3 regions of the Bordetella holmesii genome follow, and region 3 is predicted to be linked to each of the others. Evidence: predicted binding sites of a transcription regulator. Region 3 holds the regulator's gene; each other region holds the start of a gene.
The links. Region 3 encodes HrcA, which represses chaperone genes, less so after heat shock. Its sites were predicted from a motif close to TTAGCACTCNNNNNNNNNGAGTGCTAA; they were not measured.
Positions count from the first base shown of each region.

Region 1: rpoH (RNA polymerase sigma factor RpoH) is a predicted target of HrcA. The motif match lies at 7,405-7,431, and genes of this name have one in related genera.
Region 2: LK440_RS03415 (co-chaperone GroES) is a predicted target of HrcA. The motif match lies at 1,991-2,017, and genes of this name have one in related genera.

Region 1 covers NZ_CP085973.1:3,262,088-3,271,951, reverse strand. The annotation lists gene LK440_RS15710 (glutamate synthase-related protein) at 1-175, opposite strand, end outside; gene LK440_RS15705 (ISL3 family transposase) at 529-1,749, shown strand; gene LK440_RS15700 (hypothetical protein) at 1,865-2,608, opposite strand; gene LK440_RS15695 (S-(hydroxymethyl)glutathione dehydrogenase/class III alcohol dehydrogenase) at 2,778-3,884, shown strand; gene fghA (S-formylglutathione hydrolase) at 3,895-4,734, shown strand; gene LK440_RS15685 (hypothetical protein) at 4,792-5,481, shown strand; gene LK440_RS15680 (DUF302 domain-containing protein) at 5,578-6,030, shown strand; gene LK440_RS15675 (ISL3 family transposase) at 6,034-7,254, opposite strand; gene rpoH (RNA polymerase sigma factor RpoH) at 7,478-8,365, shown strand; gene LK440_RS15665 (metallophosphoesterase) at 8,680-9,465, opposite strand; partial or broken gene LK440_RS15660 (cation:proton antiporter) at 9,697-9,864, shown strand, end outside.
Region 2 covers NZ_CP085973.1:731,947-741,810, forward strand. The annotation lists gene groL (chaperonin GroEL) at 1-1,612, opposite strand, end outside; gene LK440_RS03415 (co-chaperone GroES) at 1,647-1,934, opposite strand; partial or broken gene LK440_RS03420 (IS3 family transposase) at 2,151-3,004, opposite strand; gene LK440_RS03425 (hypothetical protein) at 3,062-3,286, opposite strand; gene LK440_RS03430 (basic amino acid/polyamine antiporter) at 3,436-4,944, opposite strand; gene LK440_RS03435 (Orn/Lys/Arg family decarboxylase) at 5,007-7,382, opposite strand; gene LK440_RS03440 (basic amino acid/polyamine antiporter) at 7,461-8,918, opposite strand; gene LK440_RS03445 (LysR family transcriptional regulator) at 9,436-9,864, opposite strand, start outside.
Region 3 covers NZ_CP085973.1:859,632-869,495, forward strand. The annotation lists gene fur (ferric iron uptake transcriptional regulator) at 50-466, shown strand; partial or broken gene LK440_RS04025 (ISL3 family transposase) at 516-1,124, opposite strand; partial or broken gene LK440_RS04030 (IS3 family transposase) at 1,181-2,303, shown strand; partial or broken gene LK440_RS04035 (ISL3 family transposase) at 2,319-3,014, opposite strand; gene recN (DNA repair protein RecN) at 3,119-4,774, opposite strand; gene LK440_RS04045 (NAD kinase) at 4,796-5,695, opposite strand; gene hrcA (heat-inducible transcriptional repressor HrcA) at 5,805-6,809, shown strand; gene hemH (ferrochelatase) at 6,842-7,933, shown strand; gene LK440_RS04060 (hypothetical protein) at 8,020-8,253, shown strand; gene grpE (nucleotide exchange factor GrpE) at 8,367-8,897, shown strand; gene LK440_RS04070 (thioredoxin family protein) at 8,919-9,293, shown strand; gene dnaK (molecular chaperone DnaK) at 9,382-9,864, shown strand, end outside.

The sequences.
Region 1 (9,864 bases), 1.3 Mb from region 3:
GGATGATGGCGTGACTTTTGCGGCCTTTGATATGGGCGACAAAGCCGACGCCGCAGGCGTCATGTTCGTTCAGGGGGCTGTACAGACCTTGTGCGGCAGGCAGGCCGATGCGCGAGGCATCGATGGCAACCGCCGCAACCGGGCGACAGGATTCTTTTTGGGGGGTATGGGACATAACGCGCTCCGCAGTGGCCTGCGTCGTAAATGGTGCAGTGCACGGTGAAGTTACCCCCTGCAAGGAGCGAGTGCAAGTTGTATTTTGATGTTTTGTCCCTAAATATATTCCTGCTAATTTAGTTTGGAATTAATTGGGGACGACATTAATTTGACGTTATATCAATGGGTTGGAATTTCTCCCTTTAATGCGTCCCTAGTTTAATTTGGTAGCAAGCGGAAAATCCCGTTGATTCGTCCCTGATTAAATAGCCACAAAACGGCCAAAAAAAGGTTCATCGCGGAATAGCGTGGAGCCGTGCTTGATTGCCGTTACGCTTGATCCTTGATTTTTCAAGGATCAAGGCCGGGATCATGCTGGACCGCAAGACGATCGAGAGGTTGGGTGGGTGGGAAGGTTATCGGGTGGAGCGGGTCGTGTGGCCTGAAGGTGAGAGCCGGACGGTCACGATTTACCTGAAGCCTTCAGCGCGAACGATGCACTGCGAGCACTGCGGCAACCGATGTCGGCAGGTGCATGAGACGACCACGCGCCGGGTGCGGGATCTGCCGCTAATGGCGCTGCGAGTGACGCTGGTAGTGCCGCGTCGGCGGGTCTGGTGCGAGCAGTGCGGTGGACCGCATCTGGAGAGGCTGAGCTGGCTGGGCCGTTACCAGCGAGTGACCGACCGGCTGGCCGAGGCGGTCAGCCAGTTGCTTGAGTCCAGCAACATTCTGGCCGTGGCGCGCTTCTTCCAACTGGGTTGGCACACGGTCAAGGCGCTGGACAAGGCCCTGCTGCGACGGGCGATCCAAGAGCCGGACTGGAGCCAGATCCACTACCTAGCGATGGACGAGTTCGCTCTACACAAGGGCCATCGTTATGCCACGGTCGTTGTCGATCCGATCCGCCGTCAGGTGCTATGGATCGGTGATGGCCGCTCGCGCGAGACGGCCAGAGCCTTCTTCGAACAACTGCCAACTGGGGTTGCCCAGCAGATCCGGGCCGTAGCGATCGACATGACGACGGCCTATGAGCTGGAGATTCAGGCCAACTGCCCCAACGCCGAGATCGTCTACGACCTGTTCCACGTCGTGGCCAAGTACGGCCGTGAAGTGATAGACCGGGTGCGTGTAGACCAAGCGAACCAGTTGCGGCACGACAAGCCGGCCCGCCGGGTGATCAAGTCCAGTCGCTGGCTACTGCTGCGCAATCGCAAAAACCTCGATCCGTGCCAATCGGTAAAGTTGGACGAGTTGCTCCAGGCCAACCAGCCCTTGCTCACCGCTTATCTGATGCGCGATGAGCTCAAACAGCTGTGGTTCTACCAACACCCCGGCTACGCCCGCCAGGCATGGGATCACTGGCTGCAACAGGCTCAGGGCAGCGGCATCGCCGCCTTGGCTCACTTCGCGCTCAAGCTAAAAGCCTATCTGCACGGGATTCTGTCTCGCTGTCGCCACCGGCTCAACACCAGCATCGTCGAGGGCATCAACAACACCATCAAAGTCATCAAGCGCCGCGCCTACGGCTACCGCGATCAGGAGTACTTCTTCCTCAAGATCCGGTCTGCATTCCCCGGTATTCCTCGATGAACCAAAAAAAGGCGCTGTGCTGACGTGGCAGGCGCACAAATTCGGGGGCCGTGACATGCCATGGCGATGGCGTGCCAACCAAAAAACATTACCCGGCCAGGGGGCCGGGTAATGGTCAGTTGGGCGTGCCAGGCGGCAGGTCGTCGGAGCCCTCTGGCGAGAGCGAAGCGGGTTTTTTGCGCGGACGCCCACGTTGCCCAGGTGCGACCCGGCGGCTGGCGGTGTGCGTGAGGCTGGCGATGAAGTCCGGCCCACCCAGCGCCCATTGCCCAGAGACGGCCTGCTCGATGCGTTGCGTCTGGTCGCGCGACAGGCCGTCATGCAGCAACTTGCGGTAATTGGCCTGGCGGTCAAATGGCGTATTGCCGCAAGACCAGTAGTCCGCATGATCGGATTGCCACTGCGCGGCCGCCACACTGGAGCCGCCGGTATGGCTGGCCGCGGAAGACCAGGGCCAGGTGTCGGCCTCGACGGACGAACCGCTGCGTACGGGATAAGTTTCAAGCCAGACCAGTGAGGGCATCACCCAGACGCCTGGCTCGAGCAGGGCCGAGCGGTAGCGTCCAGCGAACACACGCCCGCCTCGCAGCCGGGCGGCCAGATTGCGGCCCAGCGTCTGCATCAGGCGCGGCAGACCTTCTTCGTCGGCAGGCGTGGCCAGCAACAAGATGCGGTCATTGGCCAGGACCCAGCCGTGCACGGCGACTTTGTGGCGCTGCGCAGACTCGCCTAACCAACCGGCCAGCTGATTGAGGATGTCCGAGGGTGCGGGCTGCGAAGGCGATGCCAGCGACTGGACAAAGTTGGCCTGCACCAATTGGGGCAGCCCTGGAGCATACAGACGGGGCAGACGGGCCATAGGAAGTCTCGCGGTGGCGCAAGCGCGTTAGGGAGCTATATACCCTATATAAATAGTGCCACCATCGCCTGCGGTCAAGCCCGCGATTTCGGTTCCGGAGGCACGCGACTGGTCAGGTTAACATCTGGAACTGTTTTTCAGTACTCGCAGATACACCTAGGAGCCTCGCATGAAGACCAAAGCCGCCATCGCCTGGAAGGCCGGTGCCCCGTTGACCGTCGAAGAAGTCGACCTGGACGGCCCGCGTGCCGGCGAGGTGCTGATCGAAGTCAAGGCCACCGGCATCTGTCACACCGACTATTACACGCTGTCAGGTGCAGACCCGGAGGGTATTTTTCCCGCCATCCTGGGTCATGAAGGCGCCGGTGTGGTCGTCGATGTCGGGCCGGGTATGACTTCGCTGCGCAAGGGCGATCACGTCATCCCGCTCTACACCCCCGAATGCCGCCAGTGCAAATTCTGCCTGTCGCGCAAGACCAATCTGTGCCAGGCCATTCGCAGCACGCAGGGCAAGGGCCTGATGCCCGACGGCAGCTCGCGTTTTTCCATCGACGGCAAGCCCATCTTTCACTATATGGGCACCTCCACCTTCGCCAACCACATCGTGGTGCCGGAGATCGCTGTGGCCAAGGTGCGGGAGGATGCACCCTTTGACAAGATCTGCTACATCGGTTGCGGCGTGACCACCGGTATCGGCGCCGTCGTCTATACGGCCAAGGTCGAGGCCGGCGCCAACGTCGTCGTGTTCGGCCTGGGCGGCATCGGGCTGAACGTCATCCAGGGCGCCAAAATGGTGGGCGCCGACAAGATCATCGGTGTCGATCTGAACCCCGAGCGGGAAGCCATGGCACGCAAGTTCGGCATGACCCACTTCGTCAATCCCAGCGACGTTGAAAACGTGGTCGATCACATCGTGCAGTTGACCGATGGCGGCGCCGATTATTCCTTCGAGTGCATCGGCAACACCAAGGTGATGCGCCAGGCGCTGGAGTGCTGCCACAAGGGCTGGGGCCAGTCCATCATCATCGGTGTGGCCGAGGCGGGCGCCGAAATCAGCACCCGCCCCTTCCAACTGGTGACCGGGCGGGAATGGAAGGGCTCGGCCTTCGGCGGCGCACGTGGCCGTACCGATGTCCCCAAGATCGTGGACTGGTATATGGAAGGCAAGATCAACATCGATGATCTGATCACCCATACGCTGCCGCTGGATCGCATCAATGAGGGGTTTGACCTGATGAAGCGTGGCGAGTCCATCCGTTCGGTCGTGCTTTACTGACGGACAGGCTATGGAACTGCTCTCTGAACACCGGGCTTTCGGCGGACGCCAGCGCTTTTACCGCCATGATTCCACCGCGATCGGCCTGCCCATGCGGTTTTCGGTCTTTCTGCCCCGGCAGGCCGAAAACGGCCGCGTGCCAGTGCTGTTTTATCTGGCCGGGCTGACCTGCACCGAAGAAACGTTCATGATCAAGGCTGGCGCCCAGCGTCTGGCCGCCGAGCACGGCCTCATGCTGGTCAGTTGCGACACCAGCCCGCGTGGTGCGGCAGCGCCGGGTGAGGCCGAGCACTGGGATTTTGGCGTCGGTGCGGGCTTTTATCTGGATGCGAGCAGTGAGCCGTACGCGGCGCACTACCGCATGGAAAGCTACGTGGCTCAGGAGCTGTTCGATCTGGCGACCCGTGAACTGCCCGGCGATGCCGCGCGCGCCGGCATCTTTGGCCATTCCATGGGCGGGCATGGTGCGCTGACCCTGGCCCTGCGTCATCCCGGGCGCTGGGCAAGCGTTTCGGCTTTCGCGCCGATCGCCGCGCCGATGCGCTGCCCATGGGGCCAGAAGGCCTTCTCGGGCTATCTGGGGCAGGACCGTGCGGGGTGGGCGCAGCACGACGCCAGCGAGCTGATGCTTGGCCTGAAAAATCCCTATCCGCAGGGCATATTGATTGATCAAGGGCTGTCGGATCAATTCCTGGCCGAGCAACTGTATCCCGAGGTGTTCGAAGCGGCTTGCCAGCATGCCGGCCAGGCGCTGACCTTGCGCCGCCACGAAGGCTATGACCACGGCTACTACTTCATCTCGACCTTCATGGCGGATCACATCCGGTTTCACGTCGAGCGCTTGCGTTAAGGCCTGGCCGGCGGGCCGCTTTTATACTTTCGCGACCCCTGACTGGAGCGCCTGTCCTTGACTGATCTGCTGACGCCTTTCGTGTGGACCGCCCTGGTGGCGGTCATCGTGCTTCTGCTTGGCCTGGGCATGCTGCTGGGCAGCGGTGGCGGGCGTGACGACATGGGCCGCAAGACCTTCCGTCTGCGGCCCGTGCGGCGCGTTGTCGGCTTGCTGCTGGCCGCGCTGGCTTGTGTCTCGGTTCTGCTGGCGTTGTCGCTGCTGCAGTTCTTCCGTTTGACGACCGATCAACCGGTTGCCGAGATCCAGGTCAGCCGCCAGAACGACAATCAATACCTGGTGTCGGCGCGGGCCGAGGGGCTGGGGCAGCGCGACTACACCCTTTATGGCGACGAATGGCAGATCGATGCCAAGGTGGTTCGCTGGCGGTTGCCGGCGCTGATGGCGGGCGCTCCGCCGCTATACCGCCTGGAGCGGCTGTCGGGCCGTTATCGCGACGTGCAGCGCGAGCAAAGTGGCACCCGCTCGGTGTACGCCCTGGATGATTGGCCTGTGCCGGATATCAGCGCTGTCAAAGGCTGGTTGCCGGGATGGCTGCCCTTTGTGGACGTCACCTATGGCAGTGCGGCATACATGCCTCTTTTCGAGGGGGCCCGCTACCAGGTGTTGTTCGATGCGCGCGGCGCGTTGTTCATCCGTCCTGCCGACGCGGCCACGGAAGCGGGCTTGAGGCAGCGCGGCTGGTAGCCGCTGGCGCTTGGTCCAATTGTGGCCCCGCGGCGCGCCCATGCGTACCCGTGGCTTTCTACACTGGGGCAGTTCCTCATCCGCACAGGAGTGCCCATGCAACACGGTGTTCACGCCGCTCGGCGATGGTTGACTGCGGTGTCGGCCGCGCTCACCCTGGGGGCGGGCGCGCAGGCGCAGGATGCCCTGATTACCTTCACCAGCACGCGTGACGTTGGCCAGACGGTCGCGCAATTGCGCACCGGCCTGGCAGCGCATGGCATGACGGTCTTTGCCGAGATCGACCATGCCGCTGCCGCCCAGGCTGCCGGTCTGGACATGCCCCCGACGCGGGTGCTCATCTTTGGCAACCCCAAGGCGGGCACGCCATTGATGCTGGCCGAACCCGACTTGGCGCTGGATTTGCCGCTGCGCGTGTTGGTGCGGGAGCGTGCGGGCCGGGTTGAGGTGTTGATGCACAGGTTGCCCAGTCCGGGGTTGCCGGCCGACCGGCAAGGCGGACTGGCCGCGGCCGCCGATCTGGTGGCCAGGAGCATGGGCCAAAAATAAGGTTCATCGAGGAATACCGGGGAATGCAGACCGGATCTTGAGGAAGAAGTACTCCTGATCGCGGTAGCCGTAGGCGCGGCGCTTGATGACTTTGATGGTGTTGTTGATGCCCTCGACGATGCTGGTGTTGAGCCGGTGGCGACAGCGAGACAGAATCCCGTGCAGATAGGCTTTTAGCTTGAGCGCGAAGTGAGCCAAGGCGGCGATGCCGCTGCCCTGAGCCTGTTGCAGCCAGTGATCCCATGCCTGGCGGGCGTAGCCGGGGTGTTGGTAGAACCACAGCTGTTTGAGCTCATCGCGCATCAGATAAGCGGTGAGCAAGGGCTGGTTGGCCTGGAGCAACTCGTCCAACTTTACCGATTGGCACGGATCGAGGTTTTTGCGATTGCGCAGCAGTAGCCAGCGACTGGACTTGATCACCCGGCGGGCCGGCTTGTCGTGCCGCAACTGGTTCGCTTGGTCTACACGCACCCGGTCTATCACTTCACGGCCGTACTTGGCCACGACGTGGAACAGGTCGTAGACGATCTCGGCGTTGGGGCAGTTGGCCTGGATCTCCAGCTCATAGGCCGTCGTCATGTCGATCGCTACGGCCCGGATCTGCTGGGCAACTCCTGTTGGCAGTTGTTCGAAGAAGGCTCTGGCCGTCTCGCGCGAGCGGCCATCACCGATCCATAGCACCTGACGGCGGATCGGATCGACAACGACCGTGGCATAACGATGGCCCTTGTGTAGAGCGAACTCGTCCATCGCTAGGTAGTGGATCTGGCTCCAGTCCGGCTCTTGGATCGCCCGTCGCAGCAGGGCCTTGTCCAGCGCCTTGACCGTGTGCCAACCCAGTTGGAAGAAGCGCGCCACGGCCAGAATGTTGCTGGACTCAAGCAACTGGCTGACCGCCTCGGCCAGCCGGTCGGTCACTCGCTGGTAACGGCCCAGCCAGCTCAGCCTCTCCAGATGCGGTCCACCGCACTGCTCGCACCAGACCCGCCGACGCGGCACTACCAGCGTCACTCGCAGCGCCATTAGCGGCAGATCCCGCACCCGGCGCGTGGTCGTCTCATGCACCTGCCGACATCGGTTGCCGCAGTGCTCGCAGTGCATCGTTCGCGCTGAAGGCTTCAGGTAAATCGTGACCGTCCGGCTCTCACCTTCAGGCCACACGACCCGCTCCACCCGATAACCTTCCCACCCACCCAACCTCTCGATCGTCTTGCGGTCCAGCATGATCCCGGCCTTGATCCTTGAAAAATCAAGGATCAAGCGTAACGGCAATCAAGCACGGCTCCACGCTATTCCGCGATGAACCAAAAATAATAGGGACGCGGCTGCTGCAACCCGTTGGAACCGGAACTTTGTTGCAGTGCAGGGGTCGAATTAGCACTCAAAGATTTGGAGTGCTAACATCAAGCTGATGCCCGTTTACCCCTCGTTCCATGGAGGCCGCAATATGAATTCAGCCAGTCCCTCGTTGGCCACCTCGGGCAACGCCTTGGCCTTGGCGGTTGCCAATCCCGGTGCGTTGGGCACGATCGATGCCTATATTTCGACGGTCAATCGCCTGCCAGTTCTCACGCTCGAGCAAGAGTCCTCGCTGGCGCGCCGTCTGCGCGATGGTGACGACCTCGAAGCCGCCCGCGAACTGGTGCTGTCGCACCTGCGCCTGGTGGTGTCGGTCGCTCGTCAGTACCTGGGGTACGGATTGCCGCATGCCGACCTCATCCAGGAAGGCAATGTCGGCCTGATGAAGGCCGTCAAACGTTTCGACCCCGAGCGCGGGGTGCGTCTGGTTTCCTTTGCCGTGCATTGGATCAAGGCCGAAATCCACGAATACATCATCCGCAATTGGCGCCTGGTCAAAGTGGCCACCACCAAGGCCCAGCGCAAGCTGTTCTTCAATCTGCGCAGCATGCGCCCGGATGGTCAGACGCTCGATACCGAGCAGGTCGACCGTATCGCCCGCGAACTCAACGTCCGCCGCGAGGATGTCAGTGAGATGGAGGTTCGCCTGTCGGGCCGCGATCTTTCGCTCGAGAATCAGGACGATGACGATGACAGCTATGCGCCCATCGCGTATCTGTCGGACGAATGCCGCGAAGAGCCCACCCGTGTGCTTGAGCGCAAGGCGCGCGATGATTTGCAGGGCCAGGGCCTGGCCGATGCCATCAAGGCGCTGGATGCGCGCTCGCGCCGCATCGTCGAAGCCCGTTGGCTGCAGGACGACGGCGGTGCCACGCTGCATGAACTCGCCGCGGAGTTCGGGGTGTCGGCCGAGCGCATCCGCCAGATCGAGGCGGCGGCGCTGAAAAAAATGCGTGGCACGCTGGCGGCTGCCTGATCGCTGCCTTGCCAAGCGAAATGCCTGCCCCTTCGGGCAGGCATTTTTCATTTGCGGCGCATGAATACGGCAGCAGGCCTTGGGGGTCCGACACTGATTGATACAAAATCGGCGCCGATCAGGGACCTCGGCCAGAAACTTATGGCCCGCGGCCAGGACTAATAAGCATAGACAGCAAGCTGGGTTTGTCTTGCCGTTTTGTCGTCCGTCTCGGCTTCTCCTCTTTCCCCTCCCCTATGAGACGGACGGTTTACGGGGCACCTACGCATATCGGTGCCCCGTTTTTTATTGTCTGGGATCCACGCGCCTGCCGCTCACGCCGCGCTTTCGAGCGGCAGGGGTTCGTCGCGCAGGGCGGCCCAGGTCGCGGCATCCAGGCGTCGAACCCCGGTGGCAATCGAGCCGTCGGCGTAGAGCTTGAGCCAACGGTAGCCCGGCGCTTGCGGGTCGACGGCGTAGTGGCCGTTATCCAAACGGAACTGAAAGCTGGTCGATGGCGTGCCGAGCATGCGCAGGTGATGATGCCGGCAGTCGAACTCCTGGTGGATATGGCCCCATAGCGCGACCCGCGCTTGCGGATGATCCGACAGGCGCGCGAAGACCGCCGCGGCATTGTCGACCATGAGGGTGTCGTGTTCGGCGCCTTCGACGCGGGCAAGGTTATGGTGCAGCGCAACGAGAACATGGCGCTCGCCCGCTTCCCGCAGGGCTTGGTCGAGCAGCGCGAACTGCCCCGCGTCGATGTGGCCAAAATCTTGCCCGGGGACCGTGGAGTCCAACATGATGATCCGCCAGCCCGGCAGATCGTGTACGGGTTGTGACCAATCGCTCAACTGCTGGCGCATCTGGCCGGCGGCGTCGTGATTGCCCATCACGCAGCGCACGGGGTGTGCCACGTCCCGCAGATGCGCGCGCAGCCGCTGGTAGGCCGCCGCGCTGCCATCCTGGGCGAGGTCGCCGGTCAGCAGCATGAGATCGGGGCTGCCCTCTTGCCGCCGGGCGAGGTCGAGCACGGCGCGCAGGCTGGCATCCGTATTGACGCCGAACATGCGCGCTTGCGGATCCTGCAGCAGATGCGAGTCGGTCAATTGCAGTAGCAAGGCCGGTGCATCCTGGGGGCGTGCGTCGAGCGGAGCAGAGAGCAAAGGCCTCTCCCAGTATTGGAAAGCGCCAACGTTAGCGAAAAAACGGTCGATAGGCGTGGTTTGCCACGGCGACAGGCGTAACCAAGTGTGGGCGTCTGCCGGTCAGCGCGCAACGCACACGCGGCGGGTTCATGGGAAAAAGACGCTATCCTTGGGCCTTGACCTCTTGCGCCACCGCGCCTTCCCATGGATATTGGATTTCTCGTTTTCGGCCTCGCCGGCTTGCTGACCCTGATCTGCTTCATGCCACCGTTGGCTGGCCGTCTGGGGCTGCCCTTCTCCGTGCTGCTGGCCATCGTGGGTTGTTTGCTGGGTATCGGCATCCACCTGCACGGCTGGGCGCCGCCGGTACTG
Region 2 (9,864 bases), 130 kb from region 3:
TGCCACCCGGCATGGCCGGGGCAGCGGGCTTGTCTTCTGCCAGCTCGACCACGGCGGCTTCAGCCGTCAGCAGCAGGCTGGCCACCGAAGCGGCGTTTTGCAGGGCAGTGCGGGTCACCTTGGTGGGATCCAGAACGCCTTGCTCGACCAGGTCGGTGTACTCGCCGGTGGCGGCGTTGTAACCGTAGTTACCCTTGCCAGCCAGAACGGTGTTGACCACGACGCTGGCTTCTTCGCCGGCATTGGCCACGATGGTGCGCAGCGGCTCTTCGACAGCACGCAGGATCAGCTTGATACCGGCGTTCTGGTCGGGAGTGTCGCCTTGCAGGCCGGTGATGGCTTGCTTGGCACGCAGCAGCGCAACGCCGCCGCCAGCAACCACGCCTTCTTCCACAGCAGCGCGGGTAGCGTGCAGGGCGTCTTCAACGCGGGCCTTCTTTTCTTTCATTTCGACTTCGGTGGCAGCACCGACGCGGATCACGGCAACACCGCCGGCCAGCTTGGCCACGCGCTCTTGCAGCTTTTCACGGTCGTAGTCCGAAGTGGCTTCTTCGATCAGGGTGCGGATCTGCTTGACGCGCGCCTCGATCGACTTGCCGTCGCCGGCGCCGTCGATGATGGTGGTGTTTTCCTTGGCGACTTCGATGCGCTTGGCTTGGCCCAGTTCTTGCAGCGAGGCCTTTTCCAGGGACATGCCGGTCTCTTCCGAGATCACGGTGCCGCCGGTCAGGATGGCGATGTCTTCCAGCATGGCCTTGCGGCGATCGCCGAAGCCCGGAGCCTTGACGGCGGTGGTCTTCAGAATGCCACGGATGTTGTTCACAACCAGGGTGGCCAGGGCTTCGCCCTCGACGTCCTCGGCGATGATCAGCAGCGGACGGCTCGACTTGGCGACTTGTTCCAGCACCGGCAGCAGATCACGGATGTTGCTGATCTTCTTGTCGTAGATCAGGACGAAAGGATCGTCCAGAGCGGCGACTTGCTTGTCGGGGTTGTTGATGAAGTAGGGCGACAGGTAGCCACGGTCAAACTGCATGCCTTCGACGACATCCAGTTCGTTTTCCAGCGACTTGCCGTCTTCGACGGTGATGACGCCTTCCTTGCCGACCTTGTCCATCGCGTCAGCGATGATCTGGCCGATGGAGCTGTCGCTGTTGGCCGAAATCGAGCCAACCTGGGCGATTTCCTTGCTGGTGGTAACCGGCTTGGAAGCCTTCTTCAGCTCGGCGACGGCAGCGGCCACAGCCTTGTCGATACCGCGCTTGAGGTCGATCGGGTTGAAACCGGCGGCAACGTACTTCAGGCCTTCCTGAACGATGGCCTGGGCCAGCACGGTGGCGGTCGTGGTGCCGTCACCGGCGTTGTCGGAGGTCTTGGACGCAACGTCCTTGACCAGCTGGGCGCCGATGTTCTCGAACTTGTCCTTCAGTTCGATTTCCTTGGCGACAGACACACCGTCCTTGGTCACGGTCGGGGCGCCGAACGAGCGCTCCAGCACGACGTTGCGACCCTTCGGGCCCAGGGTGGTCTTCACAGCGTTGGCGAGAACATTCACGCCGCGAACGATGCGCACGCGGGCATCATCGGCAAACAGAACTTGCTTGGCAGCCATTTTCAGCTTCCTTTGAAAATAGGGATGAACGCTATTACTGGATCACGGCGAGGATTTCTTCCTCGCGGATGACGAGCAGTTCGTCGCCATCGACCTTGACGCTTTGGCCGGCATACTTGCCGAACAGGACCTTGTCGCCGACCTTCAGGTCGACGGGCAGAATCTTGCCGTCTTCCGTCTTCTTGCCGGGGCCGACGGCCAGCACTTCGCCTTGATCGGGCTTTTCAGCGGCGCTGTCGGGAATGACGATGCCGGAAGCGGTCTTGCGCTCGTTGTCCAGGCGTTTGACGATCACGCGATCGTGCAGGGGACGCAGGGCCATGAGGAACTCCTGTTGGATAACTAGAAGATTGATCGGTAGTTGGCGCGGGAGGGCTGTTAGCACTCGCCAGCGACGAGTGCTAATTATAGGGATGACTCGGCAGGCTTCAAGGGGGAGGGGCTGGATTGTTACATATTGGCTGGGTGATATTGACTCGATGTGGCATTCAGCTGATGTCGAATTTCATTGATGTCGGAATTTGACCTGCCCCCAGATTTAGTACGGCACCGACATAGAGCCCAGGGGTAAAAGACCTTCTTTCTGATGAGCCTGCACGAATTGCGCCGGCGTTAAATATCCGAGCGCGCTGTGAGGCCGATCGGTGTTGTACTCGACTCGCCAGTTTTCGATCAAGCTTTTAGCCTGTCGCAGGGACAAGAACCAGTGCTCGTTAAGGCATTCGTCGCGGAACTTGCCGTTGAAACTTTCGATATAAGCGTTCTCCACCGGCTTACCCGGCCGAATAAACGACAGCTTTACGCCTGCTTGGTAGGCCCAGGCGTCCAAGGCTCTTCCGGCGAACTCTGGCCCGTTGTCCACGGTAATAGATCGCGGCAGGCCACGCATCTCCGCCAGCCGTTGCAGCACCATGGCAACACGCAGTCCCGGCAACGACGTATCGACCTCGATGGCCAGGCATTCGCGAGTGTAGTCATCGACGATAGTCAAACAGCGGAATCGGCGGCCATAGGCTAGGCCGTCGGCCACAAAGTCCATTGACCAACTCTGATTCGGCGCGATTGCCGCTGGGCGAACCACGCGCTCGGTCATTAATGTCCTGACCGCCTCGCGTTTGGCCTGCGGGCTGACTACTTTCGGCTTAGCAGATCCTGAAGCGCCGCCTTGTCCAGCATCGACTCGGCCAACAGCTTCTTGAGCTTGTTGTTCTCCTGCTCCAGCTCCTTGAGCCTCTGAGCGTCCGACACCGTCATGCCACCGAACTTCGCCTTCCAGTTGTAGTACGTTGCCTCGGAGATTCCGTGCTTGCGGCACAACTCTGCGGGCTTGGCACCTGCATCGGCTTCCTTGAGCACGCCGATGATTTGCTCTTCCGTAAATCGTTTCTTCATTGCCATTCCTTTGGGAACGGACTCTACATCGATTTCGTACTAATCACGGGGAGCAGGTCAGTAGCGGTTCCAGGAACGATCCCACTCCAGGTCGATGCTCCATTTCGGAGAGAACTGGTAGTTCAGCACCGCAGAAGGGTGGGAGTTGGTGGTCTGATAGTTGCCGGAGTCGCCATAAAAGGTCTGCGTCAGGCTCAGGCTGCCATTGGGTGTGAACTCCGCGGCCTGCGTGGCGGAGGCGCCCAGCAGAAAAAGACCAAACAATGTGCAGTAGCGTGTCATGTGCGTGATGCAGGAAGGAGCCGCGGGGCGTCATGGCAGACAGCGCGCCGCGTGGTATACGTGGGGAAGAGGGCCAGGCGCCCGTCAGCGAGAAGGCCCGGTCTTTGTACAAAACCGGGCCTTCGTCCGCTCAATGCTTTTCGATGCGCCTAGAGCGTGATCTTGCCGGTGTAAAGCAGCCAGAACACGATAACGTCGGCGACCAACAGGATGGCCACGTAGAGTTTTTCCAGACCCACGAACATGGGCTTGCCGTCCTTCTTTTCCTTGCGCGACCAGATGAAGACCGGAAGACCGCAAGTCAGCAGCACGGGCACCAGAGCCAGGTAGTTGAGCGCGCTGGCATAGAGGATGAACAGGCAGAACAGCACGCCCATCACGCCGCTTGTCAGACCGAGTGTCATGCCCTTGTTGGAATACTTCTTGTATTCATGCGTCAGGCACAGCTTGGTCATGTAGAGCGTGGTGGTGATGTAGGCAGGCACCACCATCAGCGCGCTGATGTTGTACATCGTGTTCCAGGCATTGTTGGAGAAATAAACCAACAGCATGGCTGCCTGCATCACGCCGCTGCTTATCCACAGCGACACGGTTGCTGCCTCGTTCTTGTTCGTACGGGCAAACGCCTTGGGAAAGGCGCCGTTCTGGCCTGCAGCCATCGGGATTTCTGCGCAAAGCATGGTCCATGCCAGCCAGCCGGCCAGCACCGAGATGATCAGCCCCAGATCCATCAGCCAACTGCCCCATTGCGCGCCGACGACGTGCTCGAGCACACCCGAGGTCGACGGATTGGCGACCTGAGCAAGTTCGGGCTGCGTCATGGCGCCAAACGGCAGAACGGACAGCAGGATGTAGATGATCAAGGCCGCCAGAAAACCCAGCAGCGTGGCTTTGCCCACGTCGCTGCGATTGCGGGCGCGGCCCGACAGGACCACCGCGCCTTCTACGCCGATGAACGCCCACAGTGTCACCGTCATGGGAGCCATGATTTGCGCCGTGAACGAGACCGGCGTGGCGGCTGCGCCCGTGCCGCTCATGATCTGCGGTGCATTGCCCCAGACGTTGTCGAGCAGTTGGGAATAGTCGATCAGCAGACCCAGCAGGAGGACGAATGCCACCAGGGGAACCAGCTTGGCGATCGTGCCCACCGTGTTGACGAAGCCGGCCACCTTGGTCCCGGACAGCACCAGATAGTTGTAGCCCCAGATGAGGATGGAGCCGCAGATGATCGAGTTCAGGTTGTTGCCGTTGGTGAACACGCCAGGGAAGATCTGGTCGAAAGCGTCCATGAGGATGACCGCGAAGGCGACGTTGCCAAAGCAGGTCATCAACCAGTAGCCCCAGGCCACGTTAAAACCTATGAAAGACCCGAAACCTTCCTGCGCGTACATATAGACCCCGGCATGCAGGTCTGGGCGCAGGTCGGAGAGCATGCGGAATGCATTGGCAATAAAGTAAACGCCGATGCCCGCGATGATCCACGCGATGACGACCGGACCGACGGCCGAGGTGGCGGCGGTATTTTGCGGCAGGCTGTAGACGCCGCCACCCAGCATCGACCCCACCACGATGGCGATGAGCGCCAACATGCCGAGTTTCGCGCCGGCCGAGCCGGAGCTGGCGTCGGTACTTGTACTTGCTTGAGTTTTATCAGTCATTTTCGTTGCCTTGCGATGGAGGAGACCATGCCGCCCGGGTCAGGCCCGGGCGGCACCCCGCTCTATTGCCGTCCCTTCTTGATGGAAGAGACGCGGTGGCTCTTGAAGCTGATGTGCTTGGGCACGGGCTGCGGCTTGCGCGCCTCTTCCACGACGGCGCGAACCCAGTAGTCGCCGTTCTGATCGATGCTCACGCCCTGGATTTCGTGTTCGAAGCCCGGGAAGCGCTTGTCGAATTCCTGCAGCGCTTCGAGATAGCCGGTGATACCCGTGTCATCGGCGGGCAGACGTTCTCCCGGCATCAGAACCGGAATACCCGGAGGGTAGGGCACCAGCATGCTGGCGGCGATACGATTGGCGAAATCCGCTACCTTGACGCGTTCGGTCTGGTAGCGCACAACCTTCTGATAGGCCTCGGCCGGGGTGAGCACAGGCTCGGGGATGGAGCTGACCGCATCGCTGCTGTGCTTCATCAGGTCCAGCTCCTGCATGCTGTCGTGCATGTGCTGGCACAACTCTTTGAGCGTCATCGCGGCGTACTTGGGCGACGCGTGGGCCAGCGAAGGAATGGCATCGATCGCCTTGGCGCCCGTGTCATAGAGCTTCTTGAAGGTCAGCAGGCTTTCGATCAGCGTGCCCCACTTGCCCTTGGTGATACCCACCGAGAAGAGAATGAGGAGCGTGTAGTCGCCGGTGCGGGCAACCTCGATGCGGCGGTCGTCCAGGAACTTGCTGACGATGCTGCCCGGAATACCCTGAGGCAGGTGTTTGCCGTCGGGGGTGATCCCCGGGCAGGTGATGCTGACCTTGACCGGGTCGAGCATGCAATCGGCCTGGCCAATGTCCGCATCGGAAAAACCGTGCCACGCGTCGCCTGGTTTGAGCGTCCACAAATCGGGGGTCTGGCTCAGCAGTTCGATGGAGGCCTTATGGAAAGCTTGCACCTTGCCACTGGCCGGATCCTTGACCTGGGTGGGTTGCAGGACGTCGAAGAACCATGAGGACTCGCCATCGACTTCGGCGAGTTCTTCTTTGACATTGACCACCGCCTGGCGGAAGGCAATTGCTTCTTCGATGGATTCTTGCACGAGCGAGTAGCCGGCTTCTCCCTGCATCATGGCAACGGCCACGTCGATCGAGGCGATGATGGGATAGAACGGCGAGGTGGTGCCGTGCATCATGAACGAATCGTTGAAATCGTCAAAGTCCAGCGGTGCGCGGTCGCTCGGTTTGATGTGGGTCATCGATGTCATGGACAACGCCGGCAACATCTTGTGCGTGGATTGCACCGCGAACAGGGTCGGACGATTGGGCGGGTCATCGGCCACGTCCATGGCAAAGCGGCCACGGTAGAGCGGGTGGAATTTGGCGTAGGCATACCATGCCTCGTCAAAATGGATGCGCGGCACGCTTTCGCTAAGCTGGCCGACGACTTGATTCACGTTGTAGATGAAGCCGTCGTAGGTGCAGTTCGTGACCACGGCGTAGCTGGGGTCGCGGCTGACCGCATCCTTGGTCAGCGCGCTGTCGTCGATGAGTTTTCGGACGCTGTCTTTGCTCAGGCGCTCTGCCGGAATGGGGCCGATCAGACCGTAGCCGTTGCGGCTGGGCGTCAGATACACCGGACGAGCTTGCGACAACGTCAGGCCGTGATTGAGGGATTTGTGGCAGTTGCGGTCCACCACGGCGATTTCATTGGCGCCCACGGCACCCTGCGCCACGATGCGGTTCGAACCCGACGACCCGGCCACACCGTAGAACGTCCACTTGGCACCGAAGAGTTCGGCGGCAATTTCCTCGGATTGCTTGGGCGGGCCGGCGTGAACCAGATAGTCGCCCATTTCGGCGGTCGCCACGCCGATGTCGGCGCGCATCATGTTTTCACCAAAGAAATTGATGAATTCCACGCCGACCGGGTGCTTGAGGTAGGCCATGCCACCCATGTGCCCGGGGCAGTCCCAGTAGTAATCGCCGTCCTCGGTGAAGTTTTTCAGGGTGCCGAAGTAAGGCGGCAGCAGGGTTTCTGCGTAACGGTGCACCGCAGTGTAGACACGGTTGGCGGTGAACTCCGGGGTCTCGGAGTACAGATAGACGTACTCGGTGACTTCCTTCAGTACCGCGACGGGGATGCCATTGACGGCTTCGGCTTCGGAGAGCAGAAACACCGGCACCGTGGCGTTACGCTCACGGATCTTCTGCACCAGTGCTTCGCACTCTTTGACGATGGCCGTGTTGGCGCTGTCCCAGAGAATCGCGATGAAGCTGTAGTGAGGGCTTTGCTGAATGTAAGTCTGACCTGCTTGCAGGTTGGCGGCCTGCTGGACGATAAACCCTCTTTCGGCGATGGCTTGCGCCAGGGCTTGCACGGCCTGGGAGGCGGGACGGCCGGCTTCCAGACTGTCGGAAAGCACTAGCAATGCATTGTGATTGAACTTCATAGCATGACTCTCGGTTGAGGTCGAGCGGCGCATCCGGACTCTGATACTGATCAGTAAAAAACAGCGAAAAACAACCTGCTACAGCTTGATGTGGCCCATGAAATACAGGGCGATTACAAGAATATCGATGGCCAGCAACAGCGCGAGTGCGGTCTTTTCACCGCGATTCAGCGCTCCCGCATCGCTGCCTTGCTGGCGGCGGGCCCAGAAAAACAAGGGCAGCCCCAGACTGAGCAGCAACGGGCTCATCGCGACGTACTGAATATTGCTGGCGTAGAGCATGAACAGACAGAAACCAGCTCCGACGAGGCTGCTGAACAACGCCAGCATTCGCCCCGTGGACTGGCGTTGCGTATACTCGCCGTTAAAGCAGGTTTTGATCAGATACGAGGCAGAGGAAAAGTACGCCGGCAACACGCAGATCGCCGAGATGCCAAGCAGCGTGAGCCATGCATGCTGGGAGAAATACACCATCAGCATGACGCACTGCATGATTCCGCTGCTGACCCAGAGGGCCGTGGAAGCGGCGCCGTTCTTATTCTCTATGGCAAAAATCTTGGGGAACGTGCCATTACGCCCGGCAACCTGAGGTATTTCGGCGCAAATCATCGTCCAGGCCAGCCAACTGGTCAAAATCGAAATCAGTACGCCTATATTGATCAGCCACTCACCCCAGTCGCCCGTGAGCTTTTTCATGACGCCCGCGGTCGACGGATTGGGAATATGGCTCAACACCTGTTGTGACATGACGCCAAAAGGCAGCACTGAAACGATCAGGCAAATGAGCAGCCCCAGTATGCAACCAATCATGGTCGCGCGCGCCACATCTTTCTTGTTGCGCGCTCTGCCCGACAGCGCTACCGCACCTTCGACGCCGATAAAGCACCAGAGCGCGACATACATCGGTGACAGCGTCTGCGACAGAATCGAACCCAGGGGCTTGGCGTCGCCGACGGGATGGTGGCCCCAGATATCGGTCGTGAGTTGAGCGTAGTTAAGGAAATAAGTGACTACGCCGACGAAAACCACCAGCGGGATCAGTTTGACGAACGTGCCGACGGTATTGATCATGCCGGCCATTTTGGTGCCGGCCAGCACCAGGACGTGAAAGCCCCAGATAAGGATGGAAGCTCCGACGATGGATGCCAGATTATTGCCGCCGGTGAAATCGCCCGGCATGAAATAGTTGAGCGTGTCCATCACCATCACAGCAAACGCTACGTTGCTGAAAATGGTCATGAGCCAATAACCCCAGGCCACGACAAAGGCACTCAACGGCCCGAAGCCCTCCCTGGCATACATGTAAATGCCGGATTGCAGGTCGGGCCTGAGGTCCGAAAGCACCATGAAGGTTCGGGCAATGAAAAACATGCCGAAACCGCTGATCAACCAGGCGATGACGACCGGGCCAAGGGCTGATGTCTCAGCCATGTTTTGAGGCAGGCTGTCGACACCGCTGCCTATCATTGAGCTCACGACAATCGCCACAAGCGCCACAAGGCCGAGTTTCTGGTCGATGGGCTTAGTGCTGCTCATAGGTTCTCATAGGCTGCTGAAACGTGCATTTGAAACGGAGCGCGCCGTGGTTGGCGGCACATCGCGCTGGTTTGGCGACCCATTGCCTGCGCGTGGAGGCACGGGCGGCAAATGGATCAGACGTGGCGGTGTCAAGGCACGAGCAGTTATGCAGGTTCCTTACACAGGGCTTAGGTCTGTTGAACGCGTCAAAGATACCAGAATGTTGATATCAGATGCATACGGTTTCGTATATTTTTTAAACAACACCAAAAAGTCGCTAATATTTTGTATAAACGTGACAAATTGTGGTTCCGACGCGCGGTGCCGCATCAAGAGGGGCGGAATTTTTTTGCGCTTAACCGTTTGAATTTCCAGCGATTAATGCTGCGCGTCTGCGGAAATTTTTGTTTTCAGCTTCTGTTTGATGAAATCGCCGGCGCTAATTTGTCGAGCGGCAAAGGGCGGTTTGTTTGTGGCAAACGCAGGGGGCTTCGCGGCAGCCTCTGCCGTCTTTCGTCAGGCGGGAAGGCAGCGCTTAAGCAGCCGAGGGCGGCGTGGTGGCCGCGGCGGCGTCGATGGTGACATCCCAGATCGAGGGCGAGCCTATATGCCGTCGCAAGGCCTCGGTGAAGGCCCTTATCCGGGCGCTCGCCCGGGGCATGGCGCGCAGCAGATAGATGCCGCTGTCTTGGGGGGGCGTGCAGTCCTGTAGCCCGATCTGCACCAGATTGCCTCGGCCAATTTCCGGTCCCGCCGACCAATTGGGCATAAGGGCGATGCCGAGTCCGTCCAGTGCCGCCTGGCGCCGGGCATCGCAGTCGTCGCATTCGAGGACAAAGCGGGCCTGCCGGGCCCAGGCGCCGTCGCCGATTTCGCGCCATCCGCGTACGCTTGTGCTATGGCGCCGGTCGATCAGGCGATGCCGTGCCAATTCGCTCAGCCGGCGCGGCGTGCCGTAGCGTTC
Region 3 (9,864 bases):
GGATGGGCCGGATGCCGGAGACTTGCCTCAGTGGACGGAGAGCGACTACATGAGCGACCAGAGCGAATTGAAAAACATGGGTTTGAAGGCGACCTTTCCCCGCCTCAAGATTCTGGACATTTTCCGCAAGTCGGACCAGCGTCACCTCAGCGCTGAAGATGTCTATCGCGCCCTCATCGGAGAGAGCGTCGAGATCGGTCTGGCAACGGTTTATCGCGTCCTTACTCAGTTTGAGCAGGCCGGCATCCTGAGCCGCAGCCAGTTCGACACGGGCAAGGCCGTATTTGAGCTCAACGACGGCGACCACCACGACCATCTCATCTGCACGAACTGCGGCAAGGTGGTTGAATTTTCGGACGTCGATATCGAGAAGCGTCAACACAAGGTCGCCAAGGACAATGGCTTTGTCCTCGAAAGCCACGCGATGGTGCTCTACGGCATGTGCTCGGACTGCCAGCGCAATTAAAGTTTTGGTGCCGCACTGAACCCGGCCTCGTGCCGGGTTTTTTTGTGGTTCATCGAGGAATACCGGGGAATGCAGACCGGATCTTGAGGAAGAAGTACTCCTGATCGCGGTAGCCGTAGGCGCGGCGCTTGATGACTTTGATGGTGTTGTTGATGCCCTCGACGATGCTGGTGTTGAGCCGGTGGCGACAGCGAGACAGAATCCCGTGCAGATAGGCTTTTAGCTTGAGCGCGAAGTGAGCCAAGGCGGCGATGCCGCTGCCCTGAGCCTGTTGCAGCCAGTGATCCCATGCCTGGCGGGCGTAGCCGGGGTGTTGGTAGAACCACAGCTGTTTGAGCTCATCGCGCATCAGATAAGCGGTGAGCAAGGGCTGGTTGGCCTGGAGCAACTCGTCCAACTTTACCGATTGGCACGGATCGAGGTTTTTGCGATTGCGCAGCAGTAGCCAGCGACTGGACTTGATCACCCGGCGGGCCGGCTTGTCGTGCCGCAACTGGTTCGCTTGGTCTACACGCACCCGGTCTATCACTTCACGGCCGTACTTGGCCACGACGTGGAACAGGTCGTAGACGATCTCGGCGTTGGGGCAGTTGGCCTGGATCTCCAGCTCATAGGCCGTCGTCATGTCGATCGCTACGGCCCGGATCTGCTGGGTGACCTGCTCCCCGTGATTAGTACGAAATCGATGTAGAGTCCGTTCCCAAAGGAATGGCAATGAAGAAACGATTTACGGAAGAGCAAATCATCGGCGTGCTCAAGGAAGCCGATGCAGGTGCCAAGCCCGCAGAGTTGTGCCGCAAGCACGGAATCTCCGAGGCAACGTACTACAACTGGAAGGCGAAGTTCGGTGGCATGACGGTGTCGGACGCTCAGAGGCTCAAGGAGCTGGAGCAGGAGAACAACAAGCTCAAGAAGCTGTTGGCCGAGTCGATGCTGGACAAGGCGGCGCTTCAGGATCTGCTAAGCCGAAAGTAGTCAGCCCGCAGGCCAAACGCGAGGCGGTCAGGACATTAATGACCGAGCGCAGCATGGGTGTTACCCGGGCCTGTGGGCTGGTAGGAATTTCGCGGTCGCTGTTTGCCTACGAGAGCACACGCTCAGGCGATGCTGCGCTGACCGAGCGCATGAAAGAGATGGCAGTGGCGAAACGACGCTACGGCTATCGGAGGATCCATGTGCTCTTACGTCGCGAAGGCTGGCAAGCAAATCACAAGCGAATCTGGCGGCTGTACAGTCTGGCAGGGTTAAGCGTGCGAAAACGAAAGCGTAAGCGAATCGCGGCGACCGAGCGCGTGGTTCGCCCAGCGGCAATCGCGCCGAATCAGAGTTGGTCAATGGACTTTGTGGCCGACGGCCTAGCCTATGGCCGCCGATTCCGCTGTTTGACTATCGTCGATGACTACACTCGCGAATGCCTGGCCATCGAGGTCGATACGTCGTTGCCGGGACTGCGTGTTGCCATGGTGCTGCAACGGCTGGCGGAGATGCGTGGCCTGCCGCGATCTATTACCGTGGACAACGGGCCAGAGTTCGCCGGAAGAGCCTTGGACGCCTGGGGGCCTACCAAGCAGGCGTAAAGCTGTCGTTTATTCGGCCGGGTAAGCCGGTGGAGAACGCTTATATCGAAAGTTTCAACGGCAAGTTCCGCGACGAATGCCTTAACGAGCACTGGTTCTTGTCCCTGCGACAGGCTAAAAGCTTGATCGAAAACTGGCGAGTCGAGTACAACACCGATCGGCCTCACAGCGCGCTCGGATATTTAACGCCGGCGCAATTCGTGCAGGCTCATCAGAAAGAAGGTCTTTTACCCCTGGGCTCTATGTCGGTGCCGTACTAAATCTGGGGGCAGGTCATCGGCGTTGGGGCAGTTGGCCTGGATCTCCAGCTCATAGGCCGTCGTCATGTCGATCGCTACGGCCCGGATCTGCTGGGCAACCCCAGTTGGCAGTTGTTCGAAGAAGGCTCTGGCCGTCTCGCGCGAGCGGCCATCACCGATCCATAGCACCTGACGGCGGATCGGATCGACAACGACCGTGGCATAACGATGGCCCTTGTGTAGAGCGAACTCGTCCATCGCTAGGTAGTGGATCTGGCTCCAGTCCGGCTCTTGGATCGCCCGTCGCAGCAGGGCCTTGTCCAGCGCCTTGACCGTGTGCCAACCCAGTTGGAAGAAGCGCGCCACGGCCAGAATGTTGCTGGACTCAAGCAACTGGCTGACCGCCTCGGCCAGCCGGTCGGTCACTCGCTGGTAACGGCCCAGCCAGCTCAGCCTCTCCAGATGCGGTCCACCGCACTGCTCGCACCAGACCCGCCGACGCGGCACTACCAGCGTCACTCGCAGCGCCATTAGCGGCAGATCCCGCACCCGGCGCGTGGTCGTCTCATGCACCTGCCGACATCGGTTGCCGCAGTGCTCGCAGTGCATCGTTCGCGCTGAAGGCTTCAGGTAAATCGTGACCGTCCGGCTCTCACCTTCAGGCCACACGACCCGCTCCACCCGATAACCTTCCCACCCACCCAACCTCTCGATCGTCTTGCGGTCCAGCATGATCCCGGCCTTGATCCTTGAAAAATCAAGGATCAAGCGTAACGGCAATCAAGCACGGCTCCACGCTATTCCGCGATGAACCTTTTTTGTGCGGGCGCGGGACGTCACGCCGTGTGGGTGTTCTGCAGCATCTCGCGCGCATGCTCGAGTGTGGTGGGCGTGATGGTGATGCCGCCCAGCATGCGGGCGACCTCTTCGACCCGCTCATCGGCGTCCAGCTCGGCAATGCGCGATCGCGTGATGCCGGCTTTTTCGCTCTTGCTCACACGGAACTGGTGATTGCTGCAGGCAGCCACCTGGGGCAAGTGCGTCACGCACAGCACCTGATGCCGCGCGCCCAGTTCGCGCAGCAGTTTGCCGACGACTTCCGCGACGGCTCCTCCCACGCCACTGTCGACCTCATCGAAGATCAACGTCGGCACGCGAGCAGCGCGGCTTGCGATGACCGAGAGCGCCAACGAGATGCGTGACATTTCGCCGCCGGAGGCCACTTTGGCCAAGGGCCGGGCCGAGGTGCCGGCGTGGCCGGCCACGAGAAACTCGACCGTCTCATTGCCTTGTGCGCTGGCCGGCCCGGCCGTCAGCGCCGCCTCGAAGCGTCCGCCACTCATGGACAGAGTCTGCATGGCACGGCTGACGTGTTTGCCCAGGTCGCCGGCGATTCGCTGCCTCGCCTGGCTCAGCAGTGCCGCTGCGCTGTCATATTGGGCCTGCGCGGCGTGGACTTGAGCGCGCAAGGCTTCGACATCGGCTGCGGCCTGCAAATGAGCCAACTGCTCGCGCAGACCGGTCCGCATCGAAGCCAGGCTCTCGGGTTCGGCCTTGAATTTGCGCGCCGTATCGAAGACTGCGCTCAGCCGTGCCTCGGCAGCGCTCAGGCGGTCAGGGTCCAGATCGACGCGGCTTAGGTAGTTATTCAGGTCGGAGATCGCTTCGCTCATGGCGATGCGGGCTGACTCCAGTTCTTCTGCAATGGCGTGCAGGCCGCTGTCGTGGCGCAGCATCTGTTGCAGTCGGTTGCTGGCTGCATTCAGGCGCGAGAGCGCAGAGTCGTGTTCGCCATCCAGCGCTTCGATGATCTGGCCCGCGCCATCGAGCAGGGACTGGGCGTGCGAAAGACGGCTGTGCTCGGCCTGCAGGGTATCCCACTCACCCTCGGCAAGATTCAGGCGATCCAGGTCGTCGAGCTGCCATTGAAGGCGCTCGCGCTCGACAGTGAGGGCGTCGGCGTCCCGTTCGGCGGTCTCCAGTTGGCGGGCCAGGCCACGCCAATGCTTCCAGGCCTGGGCCACAAGCTGGCGCAGCTCAGCATGTCCGCCGTGCGCATCGAGCAGATCGCGCTGGGCGTCTGGCCGCATCAGACTTTGATGAGCGTGCTGACCGTGGATGTCGACCAGCGTTTCACCCAGCTCCCGCAACTGCGTCACGGTAGCGGGCATGCCATTGATATAGGCGCGGCTACGTCCCTGGGCGTCGATGACCCGGCGCAGAGAAAGCTCTTCGGCGGGCTCGAGCTCGCGTTCGGCCAGCCAGGCCGTCAAATGCGCAGGAGTGTCAAAAATAGCCGTGATGTCGGTTCGGGCTGCGCCTTCACGCAGTACGCTGGCATCGCCGCGCCCGCCCAGGGCCAGGGCCAGGGCATCGATCAAAATGGACTTGCCAGCACCGGTTTCGCCCGTAAAAACGGTGAAACCGGAACCAAAATGAATGTCCGTCTGTTCAACGATGACGAAGTCGCGGATATGCAGGGTTCGCAACATAGCGGGCGCTGCCGGGATGGATTACTCGATGTTGTCGGTGGCCTGCGGCATCAGATTCCAATGCAGCTTGCGGCGCAGGGTGGAGAAAAAGCTATAGCCCTGGGGGTGAACCAGGCGGGCGGTATGCGGGGCGCGCTGCACGGTAATGCGGTCACCCAGTTGAAGATCCGACCAGGTCTGCATGTCAAAGTGGACCGAAGCACCTGTCTCGACGCGGCCGATGGCGGTCAGTGTCATGTTGAGCACGCCACTGTCAGGGATGACGATAGGGCGGTTGGACAGGCTTTGCGGCGCCACGGGCACCAGCACCATGGCATTGAGCCCGGGGTGCAGCAGCGGGCCGGCGGCCGACAGCGCATAGGCGGTTGAGCCGGTGGGTGTGGCAATGATCAGCCCATCGGCCCGCTGGGTGTACATGTAAACGCCATCGAGCTCGACGCGCATTTCGATCATGCCGCCGCGTCCGGCCCGATTGAGCACCACGTCGTTGAGCGCCGAGGCCGAATACATGTGGGCATCACCGCGCCAGACGCTGCCCTGAAGCAGCATCCGCTCTTCGATCTGGAAGTTGCCATCGAGTACGCGCGCCAGCGCATTGCGGGCATCTTGCAGCGGAATGTCCGTGATGAAGCCCAGCCGGCCATGGTTGATGCCCACCAGGGGCACGCCATAGGGAGCCAGGTGGCGCGCCGCGCCCAGAACCGTGCCATCGCCACCCATGACCACGGCCAGTGAGGCCGCCTCGCCGATTTCCTGCAAGGTGGCTTCGGGGTATTCATGCACGCCGGTATTGCGCGCCGTGTCGGCATCGACCAGAACACGCCGGCCGGCTTGCGTGAGCATCTCGGCGAGCGTGCGCAGGGGCGCGTCCAGGCCAGTGTCCTGGTAGCGTCCGATCAGGGCGACGATAGGAAAGTGCATGAGCGGGTTTCAGTGGATTCGTGAGGCGTATCAGGCGATTATATGGGGCCGCATATCATGTCGGAGGACAAAAATCGCCTCCTGGCTAAACTTTCCATAAAATAGTCTCATGGACGACCGCGCACGAGCTTTGCTGAAAGCGTTGATTGAACGCTATATCGCCGACGGGCAACCGGTGGGTTCTCGTACGCTATCGAAGGTATTTGACCTCTCTCCGGCCACTATACGCAACGTCATGGCGGATCTGGAGGAGCTCGGGCTGATACACAGCCCGCACACTTCGGCAGGCCGTGTGCCCACGCCCCGGGGCTATCGGATGTTCGTGGATTCGCTACTGGCGGTGCACCCGTACCAGTTCGAGCCGGCCAATATGTCAGAGCTGCTGCCCATGGTTGAACCCAGCCGTGCGGTCAATGCCGCAGCCGCTTTGCTATCGAATCTGACGCAGTTCGCGGGTGTGGTGCTCACCCCCAAGCGGGCGCAGGTGTTTCGTCAGATCGAGTTCGTGCGTCTGACCGACAAGCGTGTCTTGTTGATCATCGTCACGCCCGATGGCGACGTGCAGAACCGCATCATGCAGGTGCAGCGCGATTATGCCGAAAGCGAATTGCTCGAGGCGGGCAATTTTTTCAATCAACATTTCTCCGGCAAGTCCTTTGATGCGGTGCGGCGGACGCTCTCTACCGAGCTCACGCAGTTGCGCGAGGACATCTCCCGTCTGATGCAGGCCGCCGCCGAAGTGGGTGCCGAGGCGGCGGACGAGGGTGACTCGGTGGTGATTTCCGGCGAGCGAAAGCTGCTGGATGTCACCGATATCGCCTCGGATATGGACCGCTTGCGCAAGATGTTCTCGTTGTTCGAAAAGAAGACCGATCTGCTGCAGTTGCTGGACGTTTCCAGCCGCGCCCAGGGCGTGCAGATCTATATCGGTGGGGACTCGCAGTTGGTTCCCATGGATGAAGTCACCGTAGTGACGGCTCCCTATGGGGTGGACGGCCAGATCGTCGGCACGCTGGGCGTGATCGGGCCTACCCGGATGTCCTATGAGCGGGTGATACCCATTGTCGATATCACGGCCCGCCTGCTGTCGAACGCGCTCAGCCATAATCAATAATTCCAACCACGGCCTCGCGCCCGGAGACGTCAGTGTTTCTTCGCTTGTTCAAGTACTTGTGGCCTGAGCGCTTCCTGGCCGAGCCGGTCCGCGGCGACGATCCGTTCGACGACAATCCGCCGGCGCGCGAGCCTGGGCGGTCGGGCGTGCTTCTGGTCAATCTCGGCACGCCGGACACGCCTTCCGCGGGCGACATCCGCAAGTATCTGGGCGAGTTTCTCTCCGACCCCCGTGTGATCGAGATTCCCTCTTATTTGTGGAAACCGATACTGTATGGCCTGGTGCTGACCATGCGGCCGAAGAAGCTCGCTCCACGCTATGCGGATATATGGATGGAGGAGGGCTCGCCGCTCTTGGTCTACAGCCGGCAGCAGGCCGAGGGTGTGGCCAAGGTGTTGGCCAGTCGTGGCCTGGACGTACCGGTCGTTTTGGGCATGCGCTATGGCAATCCGTCGGTGGCCGACGGCATTGCGCGGTTGCGCGACCAGGGCTGCGACCACATCCTTACCGTGCCGCTTTATCCGCAATATGCAGCCAGCACGACCGCCACCGCCGTGGATGCGGTGACGCGCCACGCCGCGCGCCTGAGGGACCAGCCGGCGATGCGCTTCGTCAAACGCTTCTACGATGATCCTGTCTACCTCGACGCGCAGGCCGAACGCATTCGCGCCTTCTGGCAAGCGCAGGGCAAGCCGCAGAAACTGCTTATGAGTTTTCATGGCTTGCCGCGTTACTCGATCGAACTGGGCGACCCTTATTACCGGGATTGCCTGGATACGGCCCGATTGTTGAGGGAGCGCCTTGGGCTGGCAGCCGATGAGGTGGAGGTGTGTTTTCAGAGTCGGTTCGGTTCGGCGCGCTGGATGGAGCCTTATACCGAGCCCACCCTCAAGGAGTTGGCGCGTCAGGGGGTAAGCGAGGTCGATGTGGTTTGTCCCGGTTTCGTGGCGGATTGCCTCGAAACCCTGGAGGAGATCAATCAGGAGTGCCGGCAGGCTTTTATGCAAGCCGGCGGCAAGCGTTTTCGTTGCATTCCTGCGCTCAATGACAGTCCGCTTTGGGCCGAGGGGCTGGCCAGCCTCGTGCAAAGCCAATTGCAAGGGTGGCCGGTCAGCCGATCGTGAATCGCGTAAACTGAATACGGCTCTTACACGCATGGCGTGTGTAAGTATTGTCTATTGCACAACACCCTTTTCCAGGAGACGGCAAGATGACACCTCCCACCCGCCCCAGAGTAGGCACGTCGGGTGCGCCCGGCCACGACAACCTCGAGGAAGACGCGGTCGAGCGCGATCTTGACGAGGCACTGATGGAAAGCTTTCCGGCCAGTGACCCCGTCGCCATCACACCAGAAGAAGATCGACCGGATCCGGTCGACGAGGCGCTTAAAGAGTCCTTTCCTGCCAGTGATCCGCCGGCGCCGACTCAGCCCCGCAAAAAATAAGGTACCAGGGCCCTGTGCCCTGGTCTTTTTTTGCCTTTTCCCCCCTTGAAGCCAGAGAACTGGCCCTCATTTATGGGCTGATACCGTATTCATCCCTATTCTGGAGGACTCTCATGACGGCACCTCAAGAGCCTGTCGATCAAGACGCCAGCGCCGGCTTGCCCGCAGAAGACGTGCACGCTGAATTGGCCGCCGTGCGTGCCGAACTGGCCGCCGCCCAGGCACAGGTTCAATCTCAGCAGGAGCAGGTGCTGCGCGCCATGGCCGAAGCCGAGAACGTGCGCCGCCGTGCGCAGGAAGACGTCTCGAAGGCGCGCAAGTTCGGCATTGAGTCGTTCGCCGAGAGCCTGGTGCCGGTCAAGGACAGCCTGGAAGCCGCTCTGGCTCAGCCTGACCAGACCGTCGAGGCCCTGCGCGAAGGCGTGGAAGTCACGCTCAAGCAATTGGTCGGCGCCTTCGAGCGCAACATGCTCAAGGAAATTGCCCCGGCCCAGGGAGACAAGTTCGACCCGCACATGCACCAGGCCATCTCGTCGGTGCCTGCCGGACAGCCCGCCAATACCGTGGTGCAAGTGCTGCAAAAAGGCTACGCCATTGCCGATCGCACGCTGCGCCCGGCGTTGGTCGTGGTCTCGGCAGGCTGAGTGGCCTGAGAGGATGCAGCCATGAGCGGCTTTGATCCCAGTGCAGTGTTCGAAACGTTCGGCATGAAGCCGGTATCGAGCGCTAACTTCGATCAAGTCGTCGTCAACGCCACTGGCGATGACCTGCGCTGCGTCTTCCTCTGGGGTGAAGACTGCTACAACTGTAATGTTTTCAAGCAGACGGCGCTGTTGCATCGCGATGCGCTGCTGGAACTGGGGTTGAGTTGGTTCCAGGCGGATGTCTACGCTGACCCCGCGCTTGGTCAACGTTTTGGCCTGCACGGCGTACCAACCTTTGTGCTGTTCCGTGGTGGCAAGCGCCTGGGCCGGGTTACCGGATGGCCAGGTCTGCCGCAATTTAGCGGGGCCATCCGGCGGCTGCAAACCGGATCTTGAAAAACCCTGCGGTCATCCCCAGTTAGGCTGGGACTGTGATTCTTTCGATTACTTCGATCAATAACTGATTCTTCAAGGTATTCCTACCATGAGCAAAATCATCGGCATCGACCTGGGTACGACCAACAGCTGCGTGGCAGTCATGGACGGTGGCCAGGTCAAGATCATTGAAAACGCCGAGGGCGCGCGCACCACGCCCTCCATCGTCGCCTATATGGAAGACGGCGAGATCCTCGTGGGCGCCCCGGCCAAGCGCCAGGCGGTCACCAATCCCACGAACACTCTGTACGCCGTCAAGCGCCTCATCGGTCGCAAATTCGACGAAAAGGCAGTGCAAAAGGACATCCACCTGATGCCCTACAGCATCGTCAAAGCCGACAACGGCGACGCCTGGGTGGAGGTGCGCGGCAAGAAGCAGGCGCCTCCCCAAGTGTCGGCCGAAGTGCTGCGCAAGATGAAGAAAACCGCCGAGGACTACCTGGGCGAGCCGGTCACCGAGGCCGTCATCACGGTGCCGGCCTACTTCAACGACAGCCAGCGCCAGGCGACCAAGGATGCCGGGCGCATCGCT